Regions from separate parts of the Streptomyces sp. WMMC500 genome, predicted to be linked through region 2. Evidence: riboswitches for the same ligand, from Rfam matches in the RefSeq annotation. Region 2 holds a riboswitch; the other holds the start of a gene.
What was found. Region 2 has a riboswitch for S-adenosylmethionine ahead of O7599_RS30540 (aminotransferase class V-fold PLP-dependent enzyme). Riboswitches for the same ligand answer to the same signal wherever they lie in the genome.
Positions count from the first base shown of each region.

Region 1 (14,316 bases), 3.2 Mb from region 2:
GGAGGCCCAGGGCGAGACGCTGATGTGGATGATCAGCGGCGGCGGCGCGTACACGGACGACGTCGGCAGTTACACGATCGACTCCGAGCAGAACATCCACACCTTCAACTGGATACGCGACAACCTCGTCGGCGCCGGCCTCACCTACGCCGCGCCGTCCGAGACCAACAGGCGCACCGCCTTCGCCGACTTCGTCAAGGGCGACGTCGGCATGATCTTCGGCCACCCGACGCTCATGCAGGACCTGCGGCGGGAGAAGGTCGACTTCGGCATCGCCCTGAAGCTGCCGGGCCGGGACGGGCCCTCGGAGTCGACGATGGGCGTCGCCGACTGGGTCATGGCGTTCAAGGCCAACGGCCGCCGCTCGGAGATCGGCAAGTTCCTCGACGTCCTCTTCGACGACACCAACGTGCTGAAGTTCGCGCAGCGCTACGACCTGCTGCCGACGACGGTCTCCGGGGTCGAGAAGCTGAGCCAGGGCCGCAGGGACCTCCAGCCGTTCCTGGACCAGCTCCAGACCGCCGTCTTCTACCCGGACAACAAGACGTCGTGGGCGCGGGTGAACGCGGAGCTGAAGAAGCAGATAGGCAAGGCGGCCGAGTCGGGCGGCGACCCGCCGGAGCGGGTGCTGACGAACCTGCAGAGCATCGCGGAGTCGGCCTCCTCGACGGAGGAGTGACCTCGACGGAGGGGTGACCCCGACCCTCGACGGAGGCGTGACCGCGGCCCGTAGGGCTCTCAGCCCTCCCGGGCGTCGCGGCGGGCCTGCCGGACCCGCCGCAGCCGGTTGACGGTCACCGGGTCGTGCGCCTGGGCCCGGGGGTCGTCGAGGAGCGCGTTGAGAAGCTGGTAGTACCGCGTCGGGGAGAGCCCCAGCCGCTCCCGGATCGCCCGTTCCTTCGCCCCCGGGGCCGGCCACGCGCGCTTCTCCAGCGCGAGGACGGCCAAGTCCCGCTCGGTCAGCGCACCCTCCGACATAGCCTGCACGTTACCGCGGGCCGGTAAGGTCCTGGGCATGGGCAGCACCTCCGCAGCACGGCTCCCCGTTCCGGCTACCGAGGCGGGCCGCGCCGGTCTCGCCGCGCTCCTCGCCGACCCGGAACAGGCCCTCGTCGCCTTCGACTTCGACGGCACCCTCGCCCCGATCGTCCCCGACCCCGACGCCGCGCGCGCCCACCCCGGCGCCGTACCCGCGCTGGCCCGGCTCGCGCCGCGCGTGGGGACCGTCGCCGTCATCACCGGCCGGCCCGCCGCGGTGGCCGTACGGTACGGCGGCTTCGCCGGCGTGGCCGGGCTGGCCCATCTGCGCGTCCTCGGCCACTACGGCGACGAGCAGTGGGACGCCGCCACGGGCACCCTGCGCACGCCCGCCCCGCACCCGGGCGTGGCCGCGGTGCAGGCCGAGCTGCCCGGGGTGCTGGAGACGGCGGACGCCTGGCGCGGCACGTGGATAGAGGACAAGGGCCGCGCCGTCGCCGTCCACACCCGCCGCGCCGCCGACCCCGCAAAGGCCGCCGACGCGCTGCGCAAGCCGCTGGACGACCTGGCGGCGGCGCACGGCCTCGTGGTCGAGCCGGGCCGCTTCGTCCTCGAACTCCGCCCGCCGGGCATGGACAAGGGCCGCGCCCTCACGACCCTGACCCGCGAGACGGGTGCCCGCACCGTCCTCTACGCCGGCGACGACCTCGGCGACCTCGCGGCCTACGACGCGGTGGAAGCGCTGCGCCCCGAGGGCGTCACGGGCCTGCTGGTGTGCAGCGCGGCGATGTCGGGCGAGGGCGCGGACGCGCTGGCGGACCGCGCGGACCTGACGGTCGACGGGCCGCAGGGCGTGGTGGACCTCCTGACGGCCCTGGCGGAGGCCCTCGGCGCGTAGCCCCGGCCGCGGGCGCCGCGGGACCGTCGGGCCACCGACCCGGCCGCCCCCCACGCGGAGCCCCAGCCGGACTGCCCCAGTCCGATTGCCCCGGTCGGAGGTGCCTCAGTCGGAGAGCCGGCGCAGGAAGTCCCGTATCAGCCCCGCGCTCTGCGCGAACCGTGTGGTCAGCGGGAAGTGCCCGGCGTCCAGCAACTGCACCTGCGCGTCCTTGGCGTCCCGGGCGAAGGCCCGCGCCCCCTCCACCCCGAAGATCTCGTCGTGCCGCCCCCAGGCGGCGAGCACCGGCGGCTGGTGTTCGCGCAGGTACTCCTGCCAGTCGGGGTAACGGCCGGGGTTCGTGCCGTAGTCGAGGAAGAGGTCGAGCTGGATCTCCTGGTTGCCCGGCCGGTCCAGCAGGGCCTGGTCGTGCACCTCCAGCGCCGGGTCGACCAGCGAGGTGTCCGGGACGCCGTGGGTGTACTGCCAGTGCGTGGCGTCCGGGGTGAGGGCGGAGCGGAGCGCCTCGCGGTGGGCCGGCGTGGGCTCGTCCCAGTACGCACGCAGCGGGTTCCAGAAGGGGGTGAACCCCTCCTCGTAGGCGTTGCCGTTCTGACTGACGATGCCGGTGATGCGCTCGGGGTGGCGCAGGGCGAGGCGGAAGCCGACGGGGGAGCCGTAGTCGTGGACGTAGATCGCGTAACGCGAGAGGCCGAGCTGGTCCAGCAGCTTGTCGACGACGTCGGCGAGGTGGTCGAAGGTGTACGCCCACTCGTCCGCCGGCGGCGCGGAGCTGCGTCCGAAGCCGGGGTAGTCGGGGGCGACCAGGTGGAACTCGCCGGCCAGCTCCGCCATCAGTGGCGCGAAGCCCACGGACGAGGTCGGGAAGCCGTGCAGCAGCACGAGCGTCGGCGCGGCCGGGTCGCCGGCCTCCCGGTAGAAGACGTCGAGGCCGTCGATGCGGGCGGTGCGGTGGCGTACGGGCACGGCGAACTCCAACCATCAAAAGGCACTTGAACGGTTACGAAAAAAACCCTAACCCGCCCCCGGGAACCTGTCAAACCGACTTGAACGGTTACACTGGTGCGTATGGCACGACCGCTGACTGGCGAACCGCTGGCCCTGGACCTGGTGAACACCTGGTGGATCGACCAGGGCGGCCCCGTCGACTTCCTCTACGAGCCCGGCGCCCTAGGCCACTGGCTCGGCGAGCACGGCCTGTCCGACGCCGCGGCCGGCGCCCCCGACGCTCCCGATCACGCAGCCCTGCGCGAGCCGCTGACCGCCGCCCGCGCCGCCCTGCGCGCCGCCCTCGACGGGGACGAGCAGCCGCTCGACGAGATCCTGGCCCACGGCGCCCGCCGCCCGCTCCTGCGCGCCGGCCGGGCCACGTCGGAAGTCGTCGTGGACGACCCCGCGTGGCTGCCCGCGTGGTGTGCCGCAGCCGATCTGGTCCGGCTGTACGAGGAGCAGCCGGACCGCGTCCGCCGCTGCGCGAACCCCGAGTGCGTGCTGTGGTTCTACGACGTCAGCAAGAACGGCCGCCGCCGCTGGTGCTCGATGGAGGGCTGCGGCAACCGTGCCAAGGCGGCCCGCTTCCAGGAGCGCCACCGCCCGCGCTGAGACGCGCGCCCCGTACCGCGGGCGCGGGCTACCGCCGCGTACCGCGGGCTACCCCCGCAGGGCGTCCACCTGCGCCAGGAACCACGCCTGCGGCGGCAGCGCCGTGGCCGCCGCCGCCAGCCGCTCCGTCCGGCGGGCGCGTTCGTCGCGCGGCATCGACAGCGCCGCGAGCAGCGCCTCCGCCGTGGCCTCCACGTCGTACGGGTGCACCACGAGCGCGTCCCCGCCGAGTTCCGCGTACGCGCCCGCCTCCCGCGACAGCACCAGCGCGCAGCCGTCGTCCGAGACCACCGGGATCTCCTTCGCGACCAGGTTCATCCCGTCCCGCAGCGGGTTGACCAGCGCCACGTCCGCCAGCCGGTACGCGGCGAGCGAGCGGGCGAAGTCGTCCTCGACGTGCAGCACGACGGGCTGCCACCCGGCCGTCCCGTACTCCTCGTTGATCTCCGCGGCGAGGCGGCGCACCTCGGCGGTGTAGTCCCGGTACACCGGCAGGTCCTGCCGCGACGGGTACGCGAACGCCAGCTTCACCACCCGCCCGCGCCACTCCGGCCGCGCCTCAAGCAGCCGCCGGTACGCGAGCAGCCCGCGGACGATGTTCTTCGACAACTCGGTGCGGTCCACGCGCACGAGGACCTTGCGGTCCACGCCGCCGATCTGCTCGCGCAGGGCCGCCATCCGCTCCTCCACGTCCGGCCGCCGGGACCGCTCGCGCAGGAACTCGGCGTCGGCGCCGAGGGCGTGCACGTCGACCCGGGTGGTCCCCTTCCCGCCCGCGTCCTCCCCGGCCCGGGCGACCTCCGCCTCGTCGCCGAGCACGTCGCGGCAGCAGGAGACGAACGCCTCGGCCCAGCGGTCGGTGTGGAAGCCGATCCGGTCGGCGCCGAGCAGCCCGCGCAGCAGCGCGGCGGCGATGTCGTCGGGCAGGAGCCGGAAGTACTCCGGTGGTGCCCAGGGTGTGTGCGTGAAGTGCGAGATCCGCAGGTCGGGGCGGCGCTCGCGGAGCATGCCGGGCACGAGGCAGAGGTGGTAGTCCTGCACGAACACCGCGGCGCCGTCGGCGGCGCCGTCGGCGAGGGCGTCGGCGAAGGCGCGGTTGTACGTCGCGTACGCGTCCCACTGCCGGCGGAACGCGGCGTCGAAGACCGGGGCGACGGGGATGTCGTAGAGCATGTGGTGCACGAACCACAGGACGGAGTTCGCGACGCCGTTGTACGCGTCGTGGAAGACGTCGGGGTCGATGCCGAGCATCCGCACCCCGGGCTCGCCCACCCCGCGCCGCACGGCCTCCCGGTCCCCGTCGCCCAGCGCGGCACACACCCACAGCGCCCCGGCGTCGGACCCGACGGCACTGAGCCCGGACACGAGCCCGCCGCCGCCGCGCTTGGCGGTGAGGTCACCGCCGTCGCCGACGGCGTACGAGACGGGCCCGCGGTTGGACGCGACGAGCAGGGGGGCACCGGGGGACTCGACCATGCGCCGAGCCTAGCCACGGCAGAGGCTCCCGAAACGCAGGTACGCCGGTGTGGCCGAGACCGGTACGGGGGCTTGCGGAGGCGGACGGTGGGCCGGGGCCCTGAGCGGGAGTTCGGGACGAAGGCCCGCGGGGGTTCGTGGCCGGAACCGGAGGGGGAGGGGGCAGAGCCCTGTAGGGCCTGGGGGAGGCGCGCCGACGGGGTTGGGGGCGGAGCCCGTGAGGGTTCGGGGAGGAGCCTGAGCGGGTTCGCGTCGGAACCGAGCGGGGGACGGGGCGCAGCCCCGAGTGTCCGGGGCGAAGCCCTCGGGGGTGTGGGGGCGAAGCCCCCGCGGGTTCGGGGCGCAGCCCCGAAAGGTCGGGGGAGTTCCGAGCGGGACCGGGGGCGCGGCCCCGGGGTTCGGGCGCAGCCCCCGGGGGTCTGGGGGCGGAGCCCCCGCGGGGGCTCGGGGCGGAGCCCTGAGGTTCGGGGAGGGGCGGGTACGGGGAGACGCCACCACCCCGGCGCCGCGCGGACCCCCCGCCCCCGCACCCCCCACCCCGGTATGGCCCGCCCGGCGAGGGCTACGCCGCGGGGCGTTCCACGTACTCCCGGATCTCCCCCATCGGCGGCCGCTCCACCGTGTCCACCCCGTACGTCCGCCCCTCGAACGCCCCGTCCGCCCCCCGCTCGAACTGCGTCAGCCGCGGCCGCACCAGGTGCCCGCGCGCCAGCCGCACCTGCGCCGTGCGGTAGATCGCCGCCGCCATCCGGCCCAGCGCCCGGTCGTCCTGGTGGCGGTGGCGGCGGACGCCGACGTCGACCTGGGCGAGACCGCCCAGCCCCACCGTGTGCAGCGCGTCGACGAGCAGGCCCAGCTCCACCCCGTACCCGACCGGGAACGGCAGCCGTTCCAGCAGCGAGCGCCGCGCCGCGTACTCCCCGCCCAGCGGCTGGACGAAACCGGCCAGCAGCGGCCAGTGGAGGTTCAGCAGCGGCCGGGCCACCAGCTCCGTCACCCGCCCGCCCTGGGCGGCGGCGGCCGGCGCGCCGCCGAGCGGCCTGTCGTACACGGCCTTCACGAAGTCCACGTCCGGCTCCGTCAGCAGCGGACCGACGATCCCGCTGACGAACGCCGTGTCGAAGTCCCGGAGATCCGCGTCCACGAAGCACACGATCTCGCCGCGGGTCGCCAGCAGCGACCGCCACAGCACCTCGCCCTTGCCGGGTGCCGCGGGCACCCGCGGCAGCACCTCGTCGCGGTGCACCACCCGCGCGCCGGCCGCGGCGGCGACCTCCGCCGTACGGTCCGTGGAGCCGGAGTCCATCACCACCAGCTCGTCGACCAGTGCCCCGCCGTCGGCGGCACCCGCCATCAGCTCCGCCCGGATCGCCGCGACGATCGCCCCGACCGTGGCCTCCTCGTCGAGCGCGGGCAGGACCACGCTCACCGTCCCCCGCGCCCCCAGCGCGCGCTTGGCCGCCAGCAGCCGCCCGAGCGGCCGGTCCGCCGCGGACCAGGACCGCGTTCTCAGCCACTGCTCCACGTCTTCGAGCACCTGCGGGCCTCCCCTTGCCGGTGGTCCTGTGAGGTGTGAGAGCCGTCTCGCGTATCGGACGGCACTCACCACTGTCCTGGTCGTCGGTTACAGTCTTGAACAACGTGCGTGACGTCCGTATGTCGGGGTCCGCGCGTCGGACAAACGCGCCGGACGGCCCCGCCGGTCCTGCGCCATACAGAGCTCATCCAGAGGGGCAGAGGGAACGGCCCGTTGAAGCCCCGGCAACCCTCCGTCCGGCACTCGCGACGCTGCGAGGCCCCGGACGGTGATGGTGCCAATTCCGTCCTGCGGCGAGACGCGTCGCGGGGAAGATGAGGAGAGAGGGCCTCGCCAGTATGGCTGTAGAGACAGCTCCCACCCCCGGCGCCGTCGACGGCGCTCCCGACCTGGGTCCCGCCGTCGCGCTGTCCTGCCGGGAGTGCGGGGAGCGGGTGCCGCTGGGTCCGGTGTTCGCGTGCCTGTCCTGTTTCGGGCCGCTGGAGGCGGCGTACGACCTTCCCGGCGGCGACGCCGAGGCCGCCGCCCGGCTGCGTACCCGCATCGAGGCGGGGCCGCGGAGCATCTGGCGCTACGCACCGCTGCTGCCGGTCCCCGCGGACGTGGCGTCGAAGCCCAACCTGAACCCCGGCTTCACCCGGCTGCACCGCGCCGACCGGCTGGCCGCCGAGCTGGGCGTGACCGGCGCGCTGCACGTCAAGGACGACTCCGGCAACCCCACGCACTCCTTCAAGGACCGCGTCGTCGCCATCGCCGTGGAGGCCGCCCGCGCCTTCGGCTTCACCACGCTGTCCTGCTCCTCGACCGGCAACCTGGCCGGCGCGGTCGGCGCCGCCGCCGCGCGGGCGGGGCTGCGCTCGTGCGTGTTCATCCCGTACGACCTGGAGCACGCGAAGGTCGTCATGGCCGCGGTCTACGGCGGCGACGTCGTCGGCATCGAGGGCACGTACGACGACGTGAACCGCTTCTGCTCCGAGCTGATCGGCGACCCGGCCGGCGAGGGCTGGGGCTTCACGAACGTCAACCTGCGCCCGTACTACGCGGAGGGCTCCAAGACCCTCGCCTACGAGATCTGCGAGCAGCTCGGCTGGCGGCTGCCGGACAACATCGTCATCCCGGTGGCGTCCGGCTCCCAGCTCACGAAGATCGACAAGGCGCTGAAGGAGCTGATCGCGACGGGGCTCGTCGAGGAGCGCCCGTACAAGATCTTCGGCGCCCAGGCGGCCGGCTGCTCCCCGGTCTCGCGGGCCTTCAAGGACGGCCACGACGTGGTGCGCCCGGTCCGGCCGGACACCATCGCCAAGTCCCTCGCGATCGGCAACCCCGCCGACGGGCCGTACGTGCTGGACATCGCGCGCCGCACCGGCGGGGCGGTGGAGGACGTCACGGACGCCGAGGTCGTCGACGCGATCAAGCTGCTGGCCCGCACCGAGGGCGTCTTCGCGGAGACGGCGGGCGGCGTGACCTTCGGCGTGCTGGCGAAGCTCGTCGCGGACGGCCGGATCGACCCGGCCGAGACCACCGTCGCGATCAACACCGGCGACGGTCTGAAGACCCTCGACGCGGTCGCCCCCACCTCGGGGCCGAGCGCGATCATTCGTCCCACACTCGACTCCTTCCGAGAGGCCGGCCTCGCATCATGAGCGTGAACGTCCGAATTCCGACCATCCTGCGTACGTACACCGACGGTGAAGCCGAGGTGAGCGCCGAGGGCGCGACCCTCGCCGAGGTGATCGAAGACCTGGAGAAGAACCACCGCGGAATCGCCGGCCGGGTCCTGGACGATCAAGGCAAGCTGCGCCGCTTCGTGAACGTCTACGTGAACGACGACGATGTCCGCTTCGCCGATGGCCTGCAGACTCCCACTCCGGAGGGGGCGGGAGTCTCGATCATTCCGGCGGTCGCCGGGGGCTGCTGAACCCCGCCGCCGTGTGCCCGGCCCCACTGATCCGGAGTGGGGCCGTTCGCATGTCCGTGCACGCGATAGGGTTGGGGCGTTCCCCCCTCGTGGCCCATGGTCCACGCATATGAGAACGCGACAAGTTCCGGGTAAATGCGGAGAGTTAATTGTCGTGATGGTGAGTTATGCCCTGCCCGAGTTGTCAGGGAATGGCGGAGGTTGATCGGAAAAATACCGATCGAGTGTCCGCAGAATTCTCGTCCGATTGACCTGTTGCACTGGGCATCTGTGCGGATACATTCAGCCGCGGTCGACGCGTTCCGGCGCACGCCCCGGCGTGTATCCGGGGGTGAGGTCTGACCCGGGTCCGCGGAGTGCGGTCCTGTGTAAGGGCCAGCAATAGGGGAGTTTGGAATGGCTCAGGGCACCGTCAAGTGGTTCAACGCGGAGAAGGGGTACGGCTTCATCGCGGTCGACGGTGGTGCGGATGTCTTCGTCCACTACAGCGCGATTCAGATGGACGGATACCGCACCCTCGAGGAAGGCCAGCGGGTCGAGTTCGAGATCTCGCAGGGCCAGAAGGGGCCGCAGGCAGACATGGTCCGCGTCAGCGGCTGAGCGCCGGGCATCGACCACGGACGACTCGCGACGGGCCCGCACCCCCCGGGGTGCGGGCCCTCTGCTGTCCGCCTGCTCCCCGGCGGGCGGGGTGCCCCGATCCGGTTCCGCTCTGCGCATGAGAAGCCCCCACCCGCTTGCACTCGCAGGGGGCGAGTGCTAATCATTGGCGTTAGCACTCTCCCAGTGAGAGTGACAGCACGGGACCGGTTCGGTGAGGTCCGTACGCCGGGTGGGAGGGAACCACGCGGGTCGCGGACCGTCCGTCGCGGGCGCCAGCGCGGTCCGGACACAGACGACCCCCCTGTCCGGGAGGACTCAACACAATGGCCAAGACCATCGCGTTCGACGAGGAGGCGCGGCGCGGCCTTGAGCGCGGCATGAACCAGCTCGCCGACGCCGTCCGCGTCACCCTCGGCCCCAAGGGCCGGAACGTCGTCCTCGAGAAGAAGTGGGGCGCCCCCACGATCACGAACGACGGTGTCTCCATCGCCAAGGAGATCGAGCTCGAGGACCCGTACGAGAAGATCGGCGCCGAGCTGGTCAAGGAGGTCGCGAAGAAGACGGACGACGTCGCCGGTGACGGCACGACGACCGCGACCGTCCTGGCCCAGGCCCTGGTCAAGGAGGGCCTGCGCAACGTGGCCGCCGGCGCCAACCCGATGGCGCTGAAGCGCGGCATCGAGAAGGCCACCGAGGCCGTCTCCGCCGCCCTGCTGGAGCAGGCCAAGGACGTGGAGACCAAGGAGCAGATCGCCTCCACCGCCTCCATCTCCGCCGGCGACGTCCAGATCGGCGAGCTGATCGCCGAGGCCATGGACAAGGTCGGCAAGGAAGGCGTCATCACCGTCGAGGAGTCGCAGACCTTCGGTCTCGAGCTGGAGCTCACCGAGGGCATGCGCTTCGACAAGGGCTACATCTCCGCCTACTTCGCCACCGACATGGAGCGCATGGAGGCGGAGCTCGAGGACCCGTACATCCTCATCGCCAACTCCAAGATCAGCGCGGTCAAGGACCTGCTGCCGCTCCTGGAGAAGGTCATGCAGTCCGGCAAGCCGCTGCTGATCATCGCCGAGGACGTCGAGGGCGAGGCCCTGTCCACCCTCGTGGTGAACAAGATCCGCGGCACCTTCAAGTCCGTCGCCGTCAAGGCCCCGGGCTTCGGTGACCGCCGCAAGGCCATGCTCGGCGACATCGCCATCCTCACCGGCGGCCAGGTCATCTCCGAGGAGGTCGGCCTCAAGCTGGAGAGCGCCAGCCTCGACCTGCTGGGCCGCGCCCGCAAGGTCGTCATCACCAAGGACGAGACCACCATCGTCGACGGTGCCGGCGACAGCGAGCAGGTCCAGGGCCGGGTCAACCAGATCCGCGCCGAGATCGACAACAGCGACTCCGACTACGACCGCGAGAAGCTGCAGGAGCGGCTCGCGAAGCTGGCCGGCGGCGTGGCCGTCATCAAGGCCGGCGCCGCGACCGAGGTCGAGCTGAAGGAGCGCAAGCACCGCATCGAGGACGCCGTGCGCAACGCGAAGGCGGCCGTCGAGGAGGGCATCGTCGCCGGCGGTGGCGTGGCCCTGCTGCAGGCCGGTCACGTCTTCGAGAAGCTGGAGCTGCAGGGCGACGAGGCCACCGGCGCCGCCGCGGTGAAGCTGGCCCTGGAGGCCCCGCTGAAGCAGATCGCGGTCAACGCCGGCCTGGAAGGCGGCGTCGTGGTGGAGAAGGTGCGCAACCTGACCGCCGGTCACGGGCTCAACGCCGCCAGCGGCGAGTACGTGGACATGATCGCCGAGGGCATCCTCGACCCGGCCAAGGTGACCCGCTCCGCGCTGCAGAACGCGGCGTCGATCGCGGGCCTGTTCCTCACCACCGAGGCCGTCGTCGCCGACAAGCCGGAGAAGGAGAAGGCCGCGGCCGGGGGCGGTATGCCCGGCGGCGACATGGACTTCTGATCCGGGATCGCCGGTTCCGGACGTCCGCCGCGGCTGCGGACGGGCGCCGGACCGACTGACGAACCGAGGGCGGTACCCCGCAGGGGGTGCCGCCCTCGGGCGCGTTGCGCCGCGGTGCGGCGGGCGGGGGAGGGGGCGGATGCCGGGGCACGGACCGACGGCCGCACCGGAAGCCCCGGCCGGGAGCCGCACCCGGGACCCGCGGCGCGGGAACCGCGCCCGGGAGCCGTACCCGGGAACGGGCGGCGGGCGTCCCGCGCTCGGCCCCCGGCGCCCACGGGCGCCTTCCGGCGCTCCGCGGTCAGCTCACGTCGGTCGCGGCCTTCAGGGCGACGCGCAGGTGGCCGTGGGAGGCGTCGAGGAGGCGTGCCGCCGTGCCGCCGTCCACGCCGCCGAGGATGGTGAGGATCGCGTTCTTCACCTCGCCGCGGGTCTCGGCGAGGGCCGCCTCCACCTCCTCGTCGCCCGCGCCCGTCGCCAGCGCGACGATGCGCCGCGAACGGGCCTGCAGCTTCTCGTTGGAGGCGCGCACGTCGACCATCAGGTTCCCGTACGTCTTGCCCAGCCGGATCATCGTGATCGTCGACAGCATGTTGAGCACGAGCTTCTGCGCCGTGCCCGCCTTCAGCCGCGTCGAGCCCGCGATCAGCTCGGGGCCCACGACGACCTCGATGCCGTGCTGCGCCGCCGCGCCCAGCGGCGAACCGGCGTTGCAGGACAGCCCGATGGTCAGCGCCCCCCGGGAGCGCGCGAACGTCACGCCGCCGACGGCGTACGGCGTGCGGCCGGAGGCGGAGATGCCGACGACGGTGTCGTCGGGCCCCAGGCCCGCCGCCTCCAGGTCCGCCGCGGCCAGCTCCTTGCTGTCCTCGGCGCCCTCCGTGGAGGTGCGGAGCGCCACGTCCCCGCCGGCGATCATGCCGACGACCTGCGACGGGTCGGTGTTGAACGTCGGGGGGCACTCGCTGGCGTCCAGCACCCCCAGCCGGCCCGCGGTGCCGGCGCCCAGGTAGAACAGCCGGCCGCCGCGGGCCATGCGCTCGGCGGTGGCGTCGATGGCGGCGGCGATCTGCGGCAGTTGCGTGGCGACCGCGCCCGGTACCCCGCTGTCCTCCTCGTTCATGATTCTGGCGATCTCCAGGCTGGAGAGACGGTCGATCTCGGCCAGCTCAGGACGGAACGCCTCGGTGGTCAGGTTTTCCAGCTCCCGGCGGATTTCGGCTGGGGGAGAGGGCATGTCGGGGCGGCTCTTTCCATGCGGTGCGAGGCGCGCGGTGGGCGGTGCGCGCCCGCGGAGGTGGGTCGGTCACGGCGGCTTGCGTGGTGCGGTCGCCGGCGGTCGGAGTGCCGTCGCGGGCGTCCGGCGCGCGGAACGCGCCCGGCCGCCGGGCGGCGCCGGCGTCGTACGGCGGTGCGGGGGGTGCGGGCGGTGCGGAGAGTGCGGGGGGTGCGGGCGGTGCGGTCGGGTGCCGGCCCCCGGACGCCCGCGGGGACGTCACCGGGCCGCACCCGACATATCTGATACATCCGTCCCGCCCGGGCCCCGGAGGGCGTCCGGTGCCGTGGGCGGGAGCCGCGCCCGGGCGAAGGGCGGGTCGCCGGTGCATCGGTCGTCGTCAGGCGTCGCCGGGCGGGGTCAGGGCCGCGGGCGGAGCGGGCTGTGCCGGTGCGCCAGCGCCTCGTACGAGGCGGCGAGCGCCGGGGCGGCACGCTCGTACGTCCGCTGGGCCACGCCTATGAACAGGCAGTCCACGACCAGCAGTTGGCCCGTCCTGCTGGACATGGCCGCCGGCCGCAGCTCGCTCTCGCGCCCCGTGGACGTGGTGAGTATGTGATCCGCGTAGGACGCGACGGGGCCGTCCGGGCGGCCGGTGATCGCCACCGTCGTCGCCCCGTGGTCGAACGCGACGCGCAGGGGCTCTATGACGTCGACCGTGCGGCCCGAGTGCGTGATCGCGATGGCCACGTCGCCCGCGCGCAGTTGGACGGCGTTGGTCACGGCCAGGTGCGGGTCGGGCGAGGCGTGCGCCACGACGCCGATCCGCAGCAGCTTCTGGACCAGGTCCTGGCCCACGAGGTTGGAGGCCCCGATGCCGTAGACATCGATGCGCCGGGCGGTGGCCATGGCGGCGATCGCCGCCTCCAACTGCACGGGGTCGAGCCCGGCCGCGGTGTCCGCCAGCGCCTGCTGCTCGTCCCGCGCCAGCTTGGCGATGACGTCGGCCATCGAATCGTCCACCGCTATGTCCGCGGTGACCGACGGCGCCCGCCCGGCCTCCTGCTGGGCCGCGGCGGCGGCGAGGGCCAGCCGGAGGTCGCGATACCCGGGATAGCCGAGCAGCCGCGCCGTCCGCACGACGGTGGCCTCCGACGTGCCGGTGCGCTCCGCGAGGCCGGTGACCGTGAGCGCGGCGCAGCCCGCCGGGTCACCGGCGACGGCCTCGGCGACGCGCTGCATGGAGCGCGTCATGGACGGCGCGACCGTGCGCACCTTGGCCGCAAGGGCGGCCGGCGCGGGCGGCGCGGGTCCGGTCGGGGTGTCCGGAGTGAAAGTTTCCTTCACGCTGTAGCTCACACACGAAAGATATTTTCGCGGCGGAGGGCGAGTCAACCCCCCGCGGCAGCCCTGTGGAAAACCCCGGCGCGGTGGTCACAGCGGCGGCCGGCCCGTGCGTCAGGGCCGACCGGGCCGACTGCGGGAGAATGGGTGTATGGAGCACCAGGACCTGGAGGTGGCGCTGCACCGCGCCCGGGCGCTGATCCTCGCCGACCTCACCGCCGGCGACGTGGCGGAACCGGACGTCGTCACCTTCGTCGAGGACGCCGTGGCACACCGCCGCTGGTGGGTGGAGCAGTGGCCGGAGGGTGTGGCGTACCTCGACGGCCTGGTGGCCCAGGACGTCCAGGACGCCCTCCTGGAGAAGTACGGCAGGTGGCCGCTGTGCCCCGTCTGTCGGGACGTCGACTCCGCGGGCCCGCACGCGCTGGACGTCGAGCCGGAGTTGGGCCCGGACCCGCGGTGGGTGTGCGGCACGACGGGCGCGGTGGTGGCCCGGGTGGGCGGCCTGGGTCCGGGGGGCGCCGGGTGACGATCTACGTGGACCCGCCGACCTGGCCGGGGCACGGGCGGATGTGGTCGCACCTCGTGAGCGACGAGTCGTACGAGGAGCTGCACGCCTTCGCGGCGTCGATGGGGGTGCCGCGGAGGGCGTTCGACGGCGACCACTACGACCTTCCGTCGACGCGCTACGCCGACGCGGTGCGGCGGGGGGCGGTGGAGGTGGGGTCCAAGGAACTGGTGCGCCGGCTGGTGGACGGGGGTCTGCGCCGGCGGGGGAGGCAGGCGCGGCAAACGAGG
Region 1 covers NZ_CP114905.1:3,895,497-3,909,812, reverse strand. Annotated here, with positions in the region: gene O7599_RS16630 (extracellular solute-binding protein) at 1-679, shown strand, start outside; gene O7599_RS16625 (DUF3263 domain-containing protein) at 739-978, opposite strand; gene otsB (trehalose-phosphatase) at 1,016-1,876, shown strand; gene O7599_RS16615 (alpha/beta hydrolase) at 1,982-2,842, opposite strand; gene O7599_RS16610 (CGNR zinc finger domain-containing protein) at 2,945-3,478, shown strand; gene O7599_RS16605 (trehalose-6-phosphate synthase) at 3,527-4,954, opposite strand; gene O7599_RS16600 (glucosyl-3-phosphoglycerate synthase) at 5,517-6,491, opposite strand; SAM riboswitch class I at 6,673-6,812, shown strand; gene thrC (threonine synthase) at 6,830-8,134, shown strand; gene O7599_RS16590 (MoaD/ThiS family protein) at 8,131-8,409, shown strand; gene O7599_RS16585 (cold-shock protein) at 8,806-9,009, shown strand; gene groL (chaperonin GroEL) at 9,336-10,958, shown strand; gene murQ (N-acetylmuramic acid 6-phosphate etherase) at 11,260-12,195, opposite strand; gene O7599_RS16570 (MurR/RpiR family transcriptional regulator) at 12,595-13,533, opposite strand; gene O7599_RS16565 (hypothetical protein) at 13,670-14,047, shown strand; gene O7599_RS16560 (DUF4031 domain-containing protein) at 14,044-14,316, shown strand, end outside.
Region 1: another riboswitch for S-adenosylmethionine. It lies ahead of thrC (threonine synthase); the one in region 2 lies ahead of O7599_RS30540 (aminotransferase class V-fold PLP-dependent enzyme).

Region 2 (14,316 bases):
CCTGGGTCTTCGGGCTCGGGGCCCTCGTCGTCCTGACGATCTGGATCACCGCCCGGAGTGCAAAGGCCAGGAAGTCATGAGTAGCCAGGCTGGACCTGAGAACGAGAACAACGGCGAGAAGCACCTGCCGACCGTCCGGGAGGGCGAGGAGAGCGGGGGCGTCGCGGTCGAGGAGCGCGACCCGTTCGCCAACCCCGGCCTGCCGCCGCACGAGCCGCGCAAGCAGGACATCGACGAGCGGGCCGCCAAGCGGTCCGAGCGCACCGTGTCGCTGCTGTTCACGGTGTCGATGCTCGCGACCGTCGCCTTCATCGCGGCGTTCGTCGCCATCGACGTCGACGAGATCGTCTACATCTTCCCGCTCGGCCACATCAGCGCGCTGAACTTCGCCCTCGGTGTCACCCTGGGCCTCGCGCTGTTCTGCATCGGCGCCGGCGCCATCCACTGGTCGCGCACGCTGATGTCGGACGTGGAGGTCATCCAGGAGCGGCACCCGATCGAGGCCAGCCCGGAGACCGAGGCCATCAGCAAGGGCGACTGGCGGCAGGGCACCGAGGAATCGGCGATCGGCAGCCGTAAGATCATCCGGCGCACCATGCTCGGCGCGCTCACGCTCGTCCCGCTCACCGGCATCGTGCTGCTGCGCGACCTCGGCCCGCTGCCCGGCACCAAGCTGCGCAACACCCTGTGGGACAAGGGCAAGCTGCTCATCAACATGAACACCGACGAGCCGCTGCGCCCGGAGGACATCACCGTCGGTTCGCTCTCCTTCGCCAAGCCCGAAGGGCTGGAGGAAGGCGCCCACAACTTCAACAACGAGATCGCCAAGGCGGCACTGATGCTCGTCCGGATCCACCCGGGCGACATCAAGGACCCGAAGTCGGCCGACTGGGGCCACGACGGCATCCTGGCCTACTCCAAGATCTGTACGCACGTCGGCTGCCCCGTCAGCCTGTACGAGCAGCAGACGCACCACGTGCTCTGCCCGTGTCACCAGTCGACGTTCGACCTGTCGGACGGCGCGCGCGTACTCTTCGGTCCGGCGGGGCACGCCCTGCCGCAACTGAGGATCTCGGTCAACGATGAGGGTCACCTGTACGCGCTCGGCGACTTCGACGAGCCGGTCGGCCCGAGCTTCTGGGAGCGCGGATGAGCACCACCATGACAGACACACGCCGCAAACCGCCGAGCAGAGGCGAGAGGTTCGCCGACTGGACGGACGGCCGACTGGGGCTGCACGCCGCCGGCCGGAAGAACCTCCGCAAGATCTTCCCGGACCACTGGTCCTTCCTGCTCGGCGAAATCGCCATGTACACGTTCCTGATCGTGCTGCTGACCGGCGTGTACCTGACGCTGTTCTTCAAGCCGAGCATGGCGGAGATGACGTACCACGGCTCGTACGCGCCGATGAACGGCGTGACGATGACCGAGGCGTACGCCTCCACGCTGGACATCAGCTTCGACGTCCGCGGCGGTCTGCTCGTCCGGCAGATCCACCACTGGTCCGCGCTGATCTTCATCGCCGCGATGGCGACGCACATGATGCGCGTCTTCTTCACCGGCGCGTTCCGCAAGCCGCGCGAGGTCAACTGGCTCTTCGGCTTCACGCTGCTGGTCCTCGGCTGCGTCGCCGGCTTTACCGGCTACTCGCTGCCCGACGACCTGCTCTCCGGCACCGGCGTCCGCTTCATGGAGGGCGCGACGCTCGCCACCCCGGTGATCGGCACCTACCTGGCGTTCTTCCTCTGGGGCGGTGAGTTCCCCGGGTCGGACATCATTCCGAGATTCTTCGCGGTGCACGTGCTCCTGGTGCCGGGAATCATGCTGGGGCTCTTCCTGATCCACCTGATCCTGATCTTCTACCACAAGCACACCCAGTACGCGGGCTCCGGCAAGACCGAGGACAACGTCGTCGGCATGCCGTTCATGCCCGTCTACGTGGCGAAGGCGGGCGGGTTCTTCTTCCTCGTCTTCGGCGTGGTCACGGTGATCGCGGGACTGTTCACCATCAACCCGGTCTGGGATCTCGGACCCTATCGGCCGGACATGGTCTCCACCGGAGCCCAACCGGACTTCTACATGGGCTGGACCGAGGGGCTGATCCGGTTCATGCCCGGGTGGGAATGGGTCATCCCGGGCGGATACACGATCAACTTCGGGGTGTTCATCCCGCTGATCATCGTGGGCATCATCCCGACGGTGATGGTCGCCTATCCGTTCTTCGAGGCCTGGATCACCGGCGACCGCCGCGAGCACCACATCCTGGACCGCCCGCGCAACGTGCCCACCCGCACCGGCTTCGGCGTGGCCTGGCTGACCTGGGTGTTCGTGCTGCTGGTGGCCGGTGGCAACGACCTGTGGGCGACGCACTTCCACCTCTCGATCGAGGCGATCACCTGGTTCGTGCGGATCGCGTTCTTCGTCGCCCCGGTGGTGGCCTTCTGGGTCACCCGGCGCATCTGCATCGGGCTGCAGCGGCGGGACCGCGAGAAGGTCCTGCACGGCCGGGAGACGGGCATCATCAAGCGGATGCCGCACGGCGAGTTCATCGAGGTGCACGAGCCGCTGTCGCAGGAGGAACTGCACAAGCTCACCGCGCACGACCAGTACGCGCCGCTGGAGCTCGGCCCGACGGTCGACGACAACGGGGTCGTGCGCAAGCTGAGCCCGGGGGAGAAGCTGCGGGCCAGGCTGTCGAAGGGCTACTTCGGCGAGGCCGGCCAGATCCCGAAGCCGACCCGCCACGAGTACGAGGAGATCACCAGCGGCCACGGGCACCACTAGGGCCCGACCGCCGCAGGGCGAGCGACGCCGGGGCCCCCGTCCAGCAGTCGGACGGGGGCCCTTCGGCGTACCCTGCGCTCGATAGGCTGACGCCCGACGACGGAGACGACCCACGGGACGGTGTGCCATGAGCGTGCAGACGGCAGCAGGAGGCGACAGCACGGCGGCGCGTTCCTGGCCGGACGTCATCAGCGCGCTGATCGCCGGGCAGGACCTGGGCGCCGAGGACACCGCCTGGGCCATGGACCAGATCATGTCGGGCACCGCCAGCAACGCGCAGATCGCCGGTTTCGCCGTCGCCCTGCGAGCCAAGGGCGAGACGGTCGCGGAGATCTCCGGGCTGGTGCGGACGATGTACGAGCACGCCAACACCATCGCCGTCCCCGGCCCGACGGTGGACGTCGTGGGCACCGGCGGCGACCGCGCCCGTACGGTCAACATCTCCACCATGTCCGCGATCGTCGTCGCCGGGACCGGCGCGAAGGTCGTCAAGCACGGCAACAGGGCCGCGTCCTCCGCCTCCGGCGCCTCCGACGTGCTGGAGAAGCTGGGGGTCAACCTCGACCTCACGCCGGAGCGGGTCGCCGAGGTCGCGGAGGAGGCGGGCATCACGTTCTGCTTCGCGGTGAAGTTCCACCCCGCGATGCGGCACGTCGCGCAGACCCGCAAGGAGCTGGGCGTCAGCACCCCGTTCAACTTCCTCGGCCCGCTCACCAACCCGGCCCGGGTCGGGGCGCAGGCCACCGGCGTCGCGGACGCCCGGATGGCGCCGATCATGGCCGGCGTGCTGGCCGAGCGCGGCACCTCGGCGCTCGTCTTCCGCGGCGACGACGGGCTGGACGAGCTGACGACGACCGCCACCTCCCAGGTGTGGACGGTGCGCGAGGGCACGGTGCGGCAGGAGAGCTTCGACCCGCGGGACGTGGGCATCGACCGCGTGCCGGTGGAGGCGCTGCGGGGCGCGGACGCCTCGTACAACGCCGATGTCGCGCGCCGGCTGCTGGCCGGCGAGACCGGCCCGGTGCGCGACGCGGTGCTGCTGAACGCGGCGGCGGCGCTCACGGCCCTGGACACCGGCACGGACGGCCCGCTGCCGGACCGGATCGCGGCGGGGATCGTACGGGCCGCGGAGTCAATCGACTCGGGCGCGGCGCAGCGGGTGCTGGAGCGCTGGGTCGCGGCCAGCAACGGCTGAGACGGGCCGGGGGCTTGCGGCTACGCGCCGCTCCCCCGGGCGATATCCGGAGAGTTGCGGACAGTCCGGGCAACCGGGTTGCGCCGCGGCTCTCCGGTGCGCATACTCCTGACCAGGTCACGAGCGACAGCGATCAAGGCCCCGGCCCGCTGTCCGGCAACCCTCCGTCCGTGGCGGGGTGCCCCGGGTGATGACCGGGCCGCAGGCAGCGAGGTCTGCGGCAAGCGCGGACCCCTCGCGATTCCAGGGGTCCTGGTCGGCCGAGGGAGTACCGCCGTGAGCAACCGAATGCGCTAGGGGCCGCTGCCCCGCCGCCGCTGCGCGCGTCCTTCCGCCAGAGCGTCGCGCGCGTCCTCCGTCCGGGCCGTACGGGCCCGTCACCCCGCATCCTCACGTCTGCTCACGGGAGTTCCGCATGTCCGCGCCCACGCTCACCCCCGCCTGGCTGCCCGTCCTCGGCCGCGACGTCCGCGCGCCGCTCGTCACCGGCGGCGACGCCGAGTACGCCGCCCTGGACTACGCCGCCAGCGCCCCGGCGCTGCAGCGCGTCTGGGACGACGTCGCCGCCTACGCGCCCTACTACGGCAGCGTGCACCGCGGCGCCGGCTACCTCTCGCAGTTGTCCACGGAACTCTTCGAGTCCAGCCGGGCCACGGTCGCCGGATTCCTCGGCTGCCGCCCCGACGACCAGGTCGTCTTCACCCGCTCCACCACCGACTCGCTCAACCTGCTGGCGACCGCGCTGCCGCCGGGTACCGAGGTCTACGTGTTCGAGACCGAGCACCACGCCGCCCTGCTGCCCTGGCAGCACGCCGGGTCCGCGGCCGGCCGCGTCACCGTGCTCGGCGCGCCCGGCAGCCCCGAGCAGGCCGTGGCGTCGCTGGACTCGGCGCTCGCCGCGCGGGTCGGCGACGGCCCGGCGCTGGTGTGCGTCACCGGCGCCTCGAACGTCACCGGCGAGCTGTGGCCCGTACGGGAGCTGACCGCGGCGGCGCACCGGCACGGGGCGCGGCTGGTCCTGGACGCGGCGCAGTTGGCGCCGCACCACCCGGTGGACGTGGCGGACCTGGGCGTGGACTGGGTGGCCTTCTCCGGGCACAAGCTGTACGCGCCCTTCGGCGCCGGGGTCCTCGCCGGCCGGGCGGACTGGCTCCGGGCGGCGCCGCCCTACCTCGCCGGCGGGGGCGCGAGCCGGCGGGTACTGCGGGCCGAGGACGGGGGAGTGGACGTCGAGTGGCACACGACGGCCGCGCGGCACGAGGCGGGGTCGCCGAACGTCATCGGCGCGTACGCCATCGCGTCGGCCTGCAAGGCGCTGACGGAGGCCGGGTTCGACGCGCTGGTGGCGCGGGAGCAGGCGCTGGTGGCGCGGGTGCTCGCGGGGCTCGCGGCGCTGCCGGGGGTGCGGGTGCTGTCGCTGTTCGGCGCGGACGCGGCGCGGGTGGGGGTGATCTCGTTCGTGGCCGACGGCTGGAGCAGCTCGCATCTGGCGGCGGCGCTGTCGGCGGAGCACGGGATCGGGGTGCGGGACGGGCTGTTCTGTGCGCACCCGCTGGTGCGGGCGCTGCTCGGCGGGGCGGGCGAGTCGGCCGAGTGCGGGAGCGGGGAGGCGGACGGGGAGCGGCCGCTGAACGCGGTGCGGGTGAGCTTCGGCGCGGGGACGCCGGACGCGCACGTGGACCGGTTCCTGGCGGCGCTGGGGTCGCTGGTGCGCGAGGGGGCGCGGTGGTCGTACCGCACGGTGGACGGCCGCTGCGTACCCGCCTCCGGCGAGGACCGGACTGCTACCGCGGCCTGACCCGGCGGGCAGCCGCGGGGGCAGGCCGCTCGCGACCGCCGGTCGAGCGCCCCTCCGTCGTCAGGCGGGCGGCCGGCTCGCCGACTCGGGCGCCGGCCGCACGGCCATTGCGCCGATCAGCACCATGCGCAGCGTCCGTTCGGCCGCGTCGGCCAGGAACTCCCGGGCGCGCAGCAGCGCCTCGGGCAGCGCCATCGGGCCCGGGATGATCGTGCCGTAGGCGTCGACGCCCGTGCCGTGGACCTCGTGCGCGCCCTCGCCGATCGTGCCGGCGAGCGCCAGGACCGGGCGGCCGTGGAGCTTGGCGCGGCGCGCCACCTCCGCGGGCACCTTGCCGCGCGGCGTCTGGTGGTCGAGGGCGCCCTCCGCGGTGATGACGAGGTCGGCGGCGGCCAGCCGGGCGTCGAGGTCGAGGTGGCCGAGGAGCACCTCGAAGCGGGGCAGGAGGCGGGCGCCGACGGCCGCGAGGCCCGCGCCGAGCCCGCCGGAGGCGCCGGTGCCGGCGCCGCGGCGCAGGTCGGTGCCGGGGGCCGGGAGGTCGCGGGTGAGGACGTCCGCCCAGCGGTCGAGGGCGGCGGACAGCTCCTCGACCTGCTCGGGCGAGGCCCCCTTCTGCGGCCCGAAGACGCGGGCGACGCCGCGGGGGCCGCACAGCACGTTGTACGGGTTGCAGGCCACCAGCAGCTCCGTCTCGGCGAGCCGCGGGTCGAGGCCCGCGGTGTCGATGCGCGCGAGGCGGGCGAGCGCGGCGCCGCCGGGGGCGAGGTCGCGGCCCTCGGCGTCGAGGAGGCGGGCGCCCAGGGCCGTCAGGGCGCCGGCGCCGCCGTCGGAGGTGCCGGAGTCGCCGCAGCCGACGATGATGCGCCGTACGCCGAGGTCGAGCGCGGCGCGGATCAGCTCGCCGACCCCGTACGTCGTGGTGCCCCCCGGGTCGCGCCGGGGGCGGGGCACGAGGGCGAGGCCCGCGACGGCCGCCATCTCCACCACCGCGGTGGTGCCGTCGCCGAGGAGCCCGAAGTGGGTCTCCAGCCGGTCGCCGAGCGGGCCGGTGGCGGTGCGCGGGACGAGCCGCCCGCGGGTCGCGGCGGCCAGCGCCTGCGCGGTGCCCTCGCCGCCGTCGACCAGCGGGATCAGGTCGACGGCGGCGTCGGGCAGCACCCGGCCGACGCCTTCGGCGATGGCCTCGGCGGCGGCCTCGGCGGACAGGGACTCCTTGAAGCCGCTGGGGGCGACGACGACGCGGTCGAGCATGAGGGTCTCCCGAGGATCGGAGGGTTCTGTGGGGGGTCGGCGGTGAGCGGGCGGCGGTCGGCGGGCAGAGGGCCGGCGGTCAGCGGTGCACGACCGGCACGCCGAACAGCGGCCAGACCGCGAGGGCGAACAGCAGCACCAGCGCCGCCGTCAGCGGGGCCAGCACCGCGGCCGTACGCAGCAGGTCCCGCGGCGTGTACGTGGCCACGCCCGGTATGTCGGAGAAGAGTGCGACGGGCTTGGCGGACGCCGGCAGCGTCTGGCAGAAGCCGGCCGCCGCGGTGGACGCCAGCGCGGCGGCCACCGGGTTCACGCCGGCGGCCAGCGCCGCGGCGATGACCAGCGGGACGAGCACGCTGGAGCGCGCGGAGCGGGACTGCAGCACGAGGTGGGCGGCGGTGCTCACGGCGACCACCCCGGCCAGGAACGCCCACCCCGGCACCGACGAGCCGCCCGGGAGCCCGGAGACCAGCCACGCGGCGGCCCTCGACTCCGACAGCGCGATGCCCATCGCCATCGTCGCCGCCATGAACAGCAGCAGCGACCACGGCACCGTGCGCAGCGCGTCCTTCAGCCGTACGGTTCCGATCGCCGGCGACGCCGCGACCACCGCGCCGATCAGCGCCACGACCGCGGGCGGCACCCGGTGCAGCGGTTCGCTGCACCACAGCACCACCACCGTGCCGATCAGCAGCGCGCAGCGCGCCTCGGCCTGCGACAGCGGCCCGGTGACCGGCTGTTCCGTGTGCTCCTGTATCTGCCCGGCGGTCAGGTGCACCGGGCCCTTGCGGTCCGCGCGCTTCGTCGTCGTCAGCAGCACCACCTCGGCGGCGAGATGCGCGGAGGCGATCGCCAGCGGGAGCCCGAGCAGCAGCCAGTCCACGAAGCCGATCCGGTCCCCGGTCGCCTCCCAGAGCACCGACACCGTGATCAGGTGCGCACCGGCGCCGATGAGGGTCGCCACCGCGGAGAGCAGGATGACGGTGGGAAAGAGCAGCGCCAGCATCACCACCAGCCGCTTCCGCTCACCCAGCGCCTTGGCCAGGGCCAGGAACACCGGCAGCGCGAGGGCCGCACGGCCGGAGGTGGCCGGGACGGCGAAGGCGGTGACGACGAGCGCCGCCGTCGTCAGATGCACCAACTGCCGTACGGAGCGCGCCCCGGTGACCAGGAACACCGCCGCCCGGCCCGCCAGGCCCGTACCCGCGACCGCGGCAGCCACAACGAACGCGCAGATCAGCAGCCACACCGTCTCGTCACCCAGCGTGCCGAACAGCGTCTCGCTGTCGAGCACCCCGGTGACGACGAGCGCGAGCCCCGCGCCCAGCGCGATGAAGGTGTCGTCGATCGGCGTGCCGATCCAGGCGCAGGTGGCCAGGGCGAACACGGCGAGGGTCAGACGCCCGTCGGCCGTCAGCCCGGGGGCGTTGCCCGGGACGGCCAGCAGGGCGCAGATGCTGAGGGCCACGCACAACGTCGCGGTCTGGCGCAGGGAGAGGCTCACGCACAAGAGCCTCGGCAGCGGCGGTGAGCCTGTGATGAATCGAAGATGAAGGAGATTTCACCTTTAACCCGGACGTCACCCGAACGGGTGTCAGCGGGACAGCTCCGGTTCATCCGGCCGGCGGGCGGGCAGCCGGTAGCCCATGCCGCGGACGGTCTCCACCCGCTCGGCGCCCATCTTCTTGCGCAGCGCCCGTACGTAGACGTCCACGATGTTGGAGCCCGGGTCGAAGTCGTAGCCCCACACGTGGGAGAGGATCTGCTCGCGCGAGAGCACCTGCCCGGGGTGGCGCAGGAAGAGTTCGAGGAGCACGAACTCGCGGGCGGTCAGGTCCACCATGCGCCCGCCGGCCTGTGCCCGGCGCGTGCGCAGGTCGAGCGAGAGGTCGCCGCTGCGCAGCACGGTCACCTCCGGCGCCCGCGCGGCGGTACGCAGCCGCAGCCGCACCCGGGCGAGCAGCTCCTCGAAGCGGAACGGCTTGGTCATGTAGTCGTCGGCGCCGCCTTCGAGACCGGCGACGGTGTCGGTGACCGACGCGCGCGCGGTGAGCACGATCACCGGCACCGAGGAGCGGGCCTCGCGCAGTTGGCGCAGCACGGTGAAGCCGTCCCGGCCCGGCAGCCCGATGTCGAGGACGACCAGGTCGAAGCCCCCGGTGAGGGCGAACTCGTACGCGGTGTCGCCGTCCGCGGCGACGGTGGTGGTGAAGCCGTTGGCGCGCAGCCCCTTCTCCACGAAGGAGGCGATGCGCTCCTCGTCCTCGGCGATGAGAATCCGGTTCATCACAGACCATCCTGAAGGATCAGAGTAAAGGTGGCCCCGCCGCCTTCGGTGGGGCTGAGTTCGACGCGGCCGCGGTGGCCCTCGGCGATCGCCTTGACGATGGCCAGGCCCAGGCCCGCGCCGCCGCCGCGGGAGCCGCGGCGCGCGGTGCCGCGGCGGAAGCGTTCGAAGATGAGCGTGGCGTCCTGCGGCTGGATGCCGGGACCGCCGTCGGCGACGTACAGCTCGACGTGCCCGCCGGCGGCCCGCGAGCCGATCCGGATGCGGCTGCCGGGCGCGGTGTGCTGGACCGCGTTCTGGGCGAGCTGCACCATGGCCTGCGTGACGCGCTGCGGATCCAGGCGCATCTCGCCCTCGGCGACCTCGCTCAGCTCCCAGTCCCGCTCGCCCAGCGTCCTGGCCTTGACGAACACGTCCGCGGTCAGCTCCGCCAACTGCACCGGCTCCGGCTCGACGAAGTCCGGCCGCTCGGCCTTGGCGAGCAGCAGCAGGTCCTCCACGATCCGGGTCATCCGGTCCAGCTCGTCGGTGACCAGCCGCAGCGTCTCCTCGCGCTCCGCCGGGTCCTCGCCCATCAGCTCCAGGTGCCCGCGCACGATGGTGATCGGCGTCCGCAGCTCGTGCCCGGCGTCGTCGACGAACTCCCGCTGGGCGGCGAACGCCCGCTCCAGCCGGTCCATCATGGCGTTGAACGTCGCCGCCAGCGCCGCCGTCTCGTCCCGGTCGGCCCGCCCGCGCACCGGGATCCGCCGGGTCAGGTCCTGTTCCGTCAACTGCGCGGCGGTCTCGCCGACCAGCCGTACGGGCGCGAGGATGCGGCCCGCCACCGCCCAGCCGATCGCGCTGATCAGCACCAGCGCCACCGCCGAGATCGCGAGCATGATGACGAACACGTCGGCCACCTGCTGCCGCTCGCGCTCGGTGTGGATGGCCACGACGAACGCCGCCGCGTCCGGCCCGTCCGGCGCGCCGATGCCGACCTTGGCCCAGCGCAGCTCGCCCGAGGGCCGGTCGAGGGTGCCCGTGCCGTCCCCGGACTCGAAGATCTCCCGGCGGCCCGCGGGGTCCGCCTCCAGCGGCCGGGTCACCGTCAGGGTCCGGGGCTGTACGAGCTGCGCCGGGCCCCGGTCGGACCGGCCGACCAGGCCGAGCAGCTCCTCGTCCGGGTCCGCGTACTGCCGCTGCAGGAAGACCCACAGCAGCCGGCGCGGGCTGGTGAAGGGCCGCCCGGTCTCGGGGTCGACGCCCTCCTCGTAGAGGTTCGCGAACTCCTGCGTCTCCTGTGCCAGCAGCCGGTCCACCCGGTGATCCAGGTCGCGCAGCAGGATGGACCGCGTGGTGCCGGCGACGGCGGCGAGTGCCACGGTCATCACCACCAGCAGCCACAGCAGGATGCGGGCACGCGCGGAGATCATCGATCAGTCGTCGAAGTCGTCGTCGTCGTTTCCGCCGCCGGAGTCGTCACCGGTGTCGTCGCCGCCGTCGTCGGTGTCGCCGTTGCCCCCGCCGCCGGACGGATCCGCCGAGGTGGGCCCGTCGCGTACCGGCGGCGGGGAGACCACCTCGTCGCTCGGCGAGACCTCGGGGGAGGGGGAGGTGGAGCCCGACGGGGAGGGCGTGCCGCTCTCCATCTCCACCCGGGCGGGCGGGGTCGGCTCCTCCGGGTCGTCGGTCAGGGCGTAGCTGGTCGCGGCGACGCCCAGCGGGATCGCCACCACCGCGGTCAGTGCGGCCATGCGCTGCGAGAAAGCCATACCCGGAAGGCTGCGGCCGGCGGGTGCGGCGCAGCGTGAAGGCCGGATGAGAGATTCTTCATCTGCGCCCCCGCCGCGCGCACCGCGCTACTCCTCGAGGCCGATCGCGAACGCGGCTTCGAGGTCGTGCTGCGAGTACGTGCGGAAGGAGATGTGCGTCTCCGTCGCCGCCACGCCCGGCACCTTGCTGATGCGCCCCGGGATCACGTCGGCGAGATCGTCGTGGCGCGCCACCCGGACGATGGCGATGAGGTCGTGCGCCCCGGTGACGGAGTACACCTCGCTGACCCCGTCGATCGCGGCGATGGACTCGGCGATCTCGGGAATGCGGTCCACGTCGGTGTTGATCAGAACGATCGCGGTGATCATGTGTTCGCTCTCCCTCTCGGACCCGGGTGCGGCGCTCACTCTATCTGTCTGCCTAAGACCTCGCTCCAGGTCGTAGGGTGGGGGCACGGCCTGCGACGACGGTCGGTGCGCCGGGCCGGCGCCGGCGCCGGACGGCCCGGCCGAAGCCGCGGGGATCGCTGAGGCGGAAGGGTGACCGGTGGTGGAGCCGAGGGAAGGCCCGGGCGTCTCCTCCGAGGAGGACGCGGCCGAGGTGCTCGACGGCCCGCTGCCCGAGGGGGTGCGCCGCAGGATCGTCTCGCTCGCCGACGCGTGCTTCGGCGGACTGACCGTCGCTGAGCTGCCCCCGCAGTTGCGGCAGTACGCCCGGTTCACCCCGTCCCGCCGCGTCAAGCTCGCCGGCAACGCGATCGCCGCCGCCCTGGCGGGCGACGCCGGCTTCCGCGACCGGATCGCCGAGCGGGCCGCGGAGCTCCAGCCGGAGCTGGCCGCCGCGCTGCGCGGCGGCAGTCCGCCGGCCGCCGCCGAGCCGGTCGACGTCGCGGCCCTCGCGTACCTGCTGCGCCCCCCGGGCTGGGTCAAGCTCATCGCCGCCGCCGGCGAGGAGGAGCAGCGCGCGGGCGCCGAGCGGGCCGGCGAGGAGGCCGCCCGCGAGCTGGCCCGGCTGCGTACGGAGCTGGCCGAGGCCCGCGCCGCCGCCCGCGGCGAGTCGGAGCGCACCCGGCACGAGCTGGAGGCGCTGCGGCGCGAGAACGAGGGCCTGCACCGCCGCCTGCGCAGCGCGCTCAGCGACGTCAAGCGCGGCGAGGCCGCCGTGCGCAAGCTGCAGCAGGAGACCGCCGCAGCGCGCGAGGAGGCCGCCGCGCACCTGGCCGCGGCCGAGAGCGAGGCGCGCCGGCTGCGCGCCCGCCTCGGCGAGGCCGAGTCCGGCCTGGAGGCCAGCCGCCGCGCCGCCCGCGAGGGGCGCAGCGTGGAGGACATGCGCGTACGGCTCCTCCTCGACACCGTCCTCGACGCGGCCCAGGGGCTCCGCCGCGAACTCGCCCTGCCGCCCGCCCGCATGAGCCCCGCGGACACCGTCCGCGCGGTCGAGCCCGGCACGATGTCGCCGATGGACGTGGCCGCCCGCGCCCTGTCCGCCACCGACCCGGCGCTGCTCGACCAACTGCTCGCCCTGCCGCACGCGCACATGGTCGTCGACGGCTACAACGTCACCAAGAGCGGCTATCCCACCCTCCCGTTGGAGAAGCAGCGCCTGCGCCTCCTCGGCGGCCTCGCCGGCCTCGCCGCGCAGACGGGCGCGGAGGTCACGTGCGTCTTCGACGGCGCGGAGCTGGCCGCGCCGGTGCTGCTCGCGCCGCCGCGCGGGGTGCGGGTGCTGTTCAGCAAGCCGGGCGAGACCGCCGACGAGCTGATCCGCCGGCTCGTCCGGGCCGAACCCACCGGCCGGCCCGTCGTGGTGGTCTCCGCCGACCGCGAGGTCGCCGACGGCGTCGCCGCCGCCGGCGCCCGGCCCGTGTCGTCCGCGCTGCTCCTCAAGCGGCTGGCGCGGAGCTGACAACCCGGGAAACGCGGGCGAGTTCGGACATCACGGCGGTCTCGGCCGGGTGGGGACAGTTCGCCGCTCCGAGTCCAACTCGTTGTCCAACGGTGACTACTGGCCGTGTGATGTGAGTAAAGAAACGCGCTTCGGGGGGACTTTTTTGCCTGAGGGATTTGAACGGATCACCTGAGCCTCGTTAGTGTCTGGCCCGAACCTTCGTGCTGTCGATCGCTCATCCGGGGCGATGGCGAGGGTCCCGCCGGTACCGGGGCGTCCCCAAGCCACGGTCGGGCGGCTGGAGGAAGAGGAGCTCGCCTTCGTGGCGTCCCACCGTCGACCGAAGCAGCCGAACCGGGCCAGGGTCACCGTCTTCACCGCGACCGCCGCCGCAGCAGTCGCCCTCTCCACCCAGAGCGCGCACGCCGCCCCCGACAAGGACGACGTCAAGCGGCAGGTGGACAACCTGTACGAGGACGCCGAGCGCGCCACCGAGAAGTACAACGGCGCCAAGGAGCGGCAGGACAAGCTCGAAGAGGACGTCAAGGAGCTGCAGGACAAGGCCGCCCGCGGCCAGCAGGAGCTCAACGACCTCCGCGACGGCCTCGGTTCGCTGGCCACCGCCCAGTACCGCAGCGGCAGCATCGACCCCTCCGTGCAGCTCTTCCTCTCCTCCGACCCGGACACCTACCTGGACAAGGCGTCCACGATGGACCGGGTCAGCGGCAAGCAGGCCGAGTCGCTGGAGCGCATCGCCGACAAGCAGCGCAGCCTTGCGCAGCAGCGCCAGGAGGCCGGCGAGAAGCTCAAGGACCTGGAGGAGACCCGCAAGGAGCTGGGCTCCCAGAAGAAGAAGGTCCAGAACAAGCTCAGCGAGGCCCGCGCGCTGCTCAACGAGCTGACGGAGGAGGAGCAGGCCGCGCTCGCCGAAGAGGAGCTGCGCGCCAGCCGCGAGGCGGAGGACCGCGTCGACCTCGGCGACCTGCCGCCCGGCTCGTCGCACGGCGCCGCCGCCCTGTCCGCGGCGCAGAGCAAGCTGGGCGCGCCGTACGTCTACGGCGCCACCGGCCCCAGCTCCTTCGACTGCTCCGGCCTCACCGGCTGGGCCTTCTCGCAGGCCGGCGTCTCGCTGCCGCGCATCTCGCAGGACCAGGCCAACGTCGGCACCCGGATATCCTCGGCCAGCGCCCTGCAGCCCGGGGACCTCGTGTTCTTCTACAGCGACCTGCACCACGTCGGCATCTACGCCGGCAACGGGCAGATCATCCACGCCCCGAAGCCGGGCGCGGTGGTGCGCTACGAGGCCGTCGGGAACATGCCGTTCATGTGGGGCGCGCGGGTCTGACCCCCGCCTCCGTC
Region 2 covers NZ_CP114905.1:7,087,508-7,101,823, forward strand. Annotated here, with positions in the region: gene O7599_RS30520 (c-type cytochrome) at 1-80, shown strand, start outside; gene O7599_RS30525 (Rieske 2Fe-2S domain-containing protein) at 77-1,153, shown strand; gene O7599_RS30530 (ubiquinol-cytochrome c reductase cytochrome b subunit) at 1,150-2,784, shown strand; gene trpD (anthranilate phosphoribosyltransferase) at 2,912-3,979, shown strand; SAM riboswitch class IV at 4,095-4,212, shown strand; gene O7599_RS30540 (aminotransferase class V-fold PLP-dependent enzyme) at 4,395-5,777, shown strand; gene O7599_RS30545 (glycerate kinase) at 5,838-7,028, opposite strand; gene O7599_RS30550 (SLC13 family permease) at 7,108-8,532, opposite strand; gene O7599_RS30555 (response regulator transcription factor) at 8,623-9,315, opposite strand; gene O7599_RS30560 (ATP-binding protein) at 9,315-10,730, opposite strand; gene O7599_RS30565 (hypothetical protein) at 10,734-11,069, opposite strand; gene O7599_RS30570 (Lrp/AsnC ligand binding domain-containing protein) at 11,157-11,438, opposite strand; gene O7599_RS30575 (NYN domain-containing protein) at 11,617-12,975, shown strand; gene O7599_RS30580 (NlpC/P60 family protein) at 13,280-14,302, shown strand.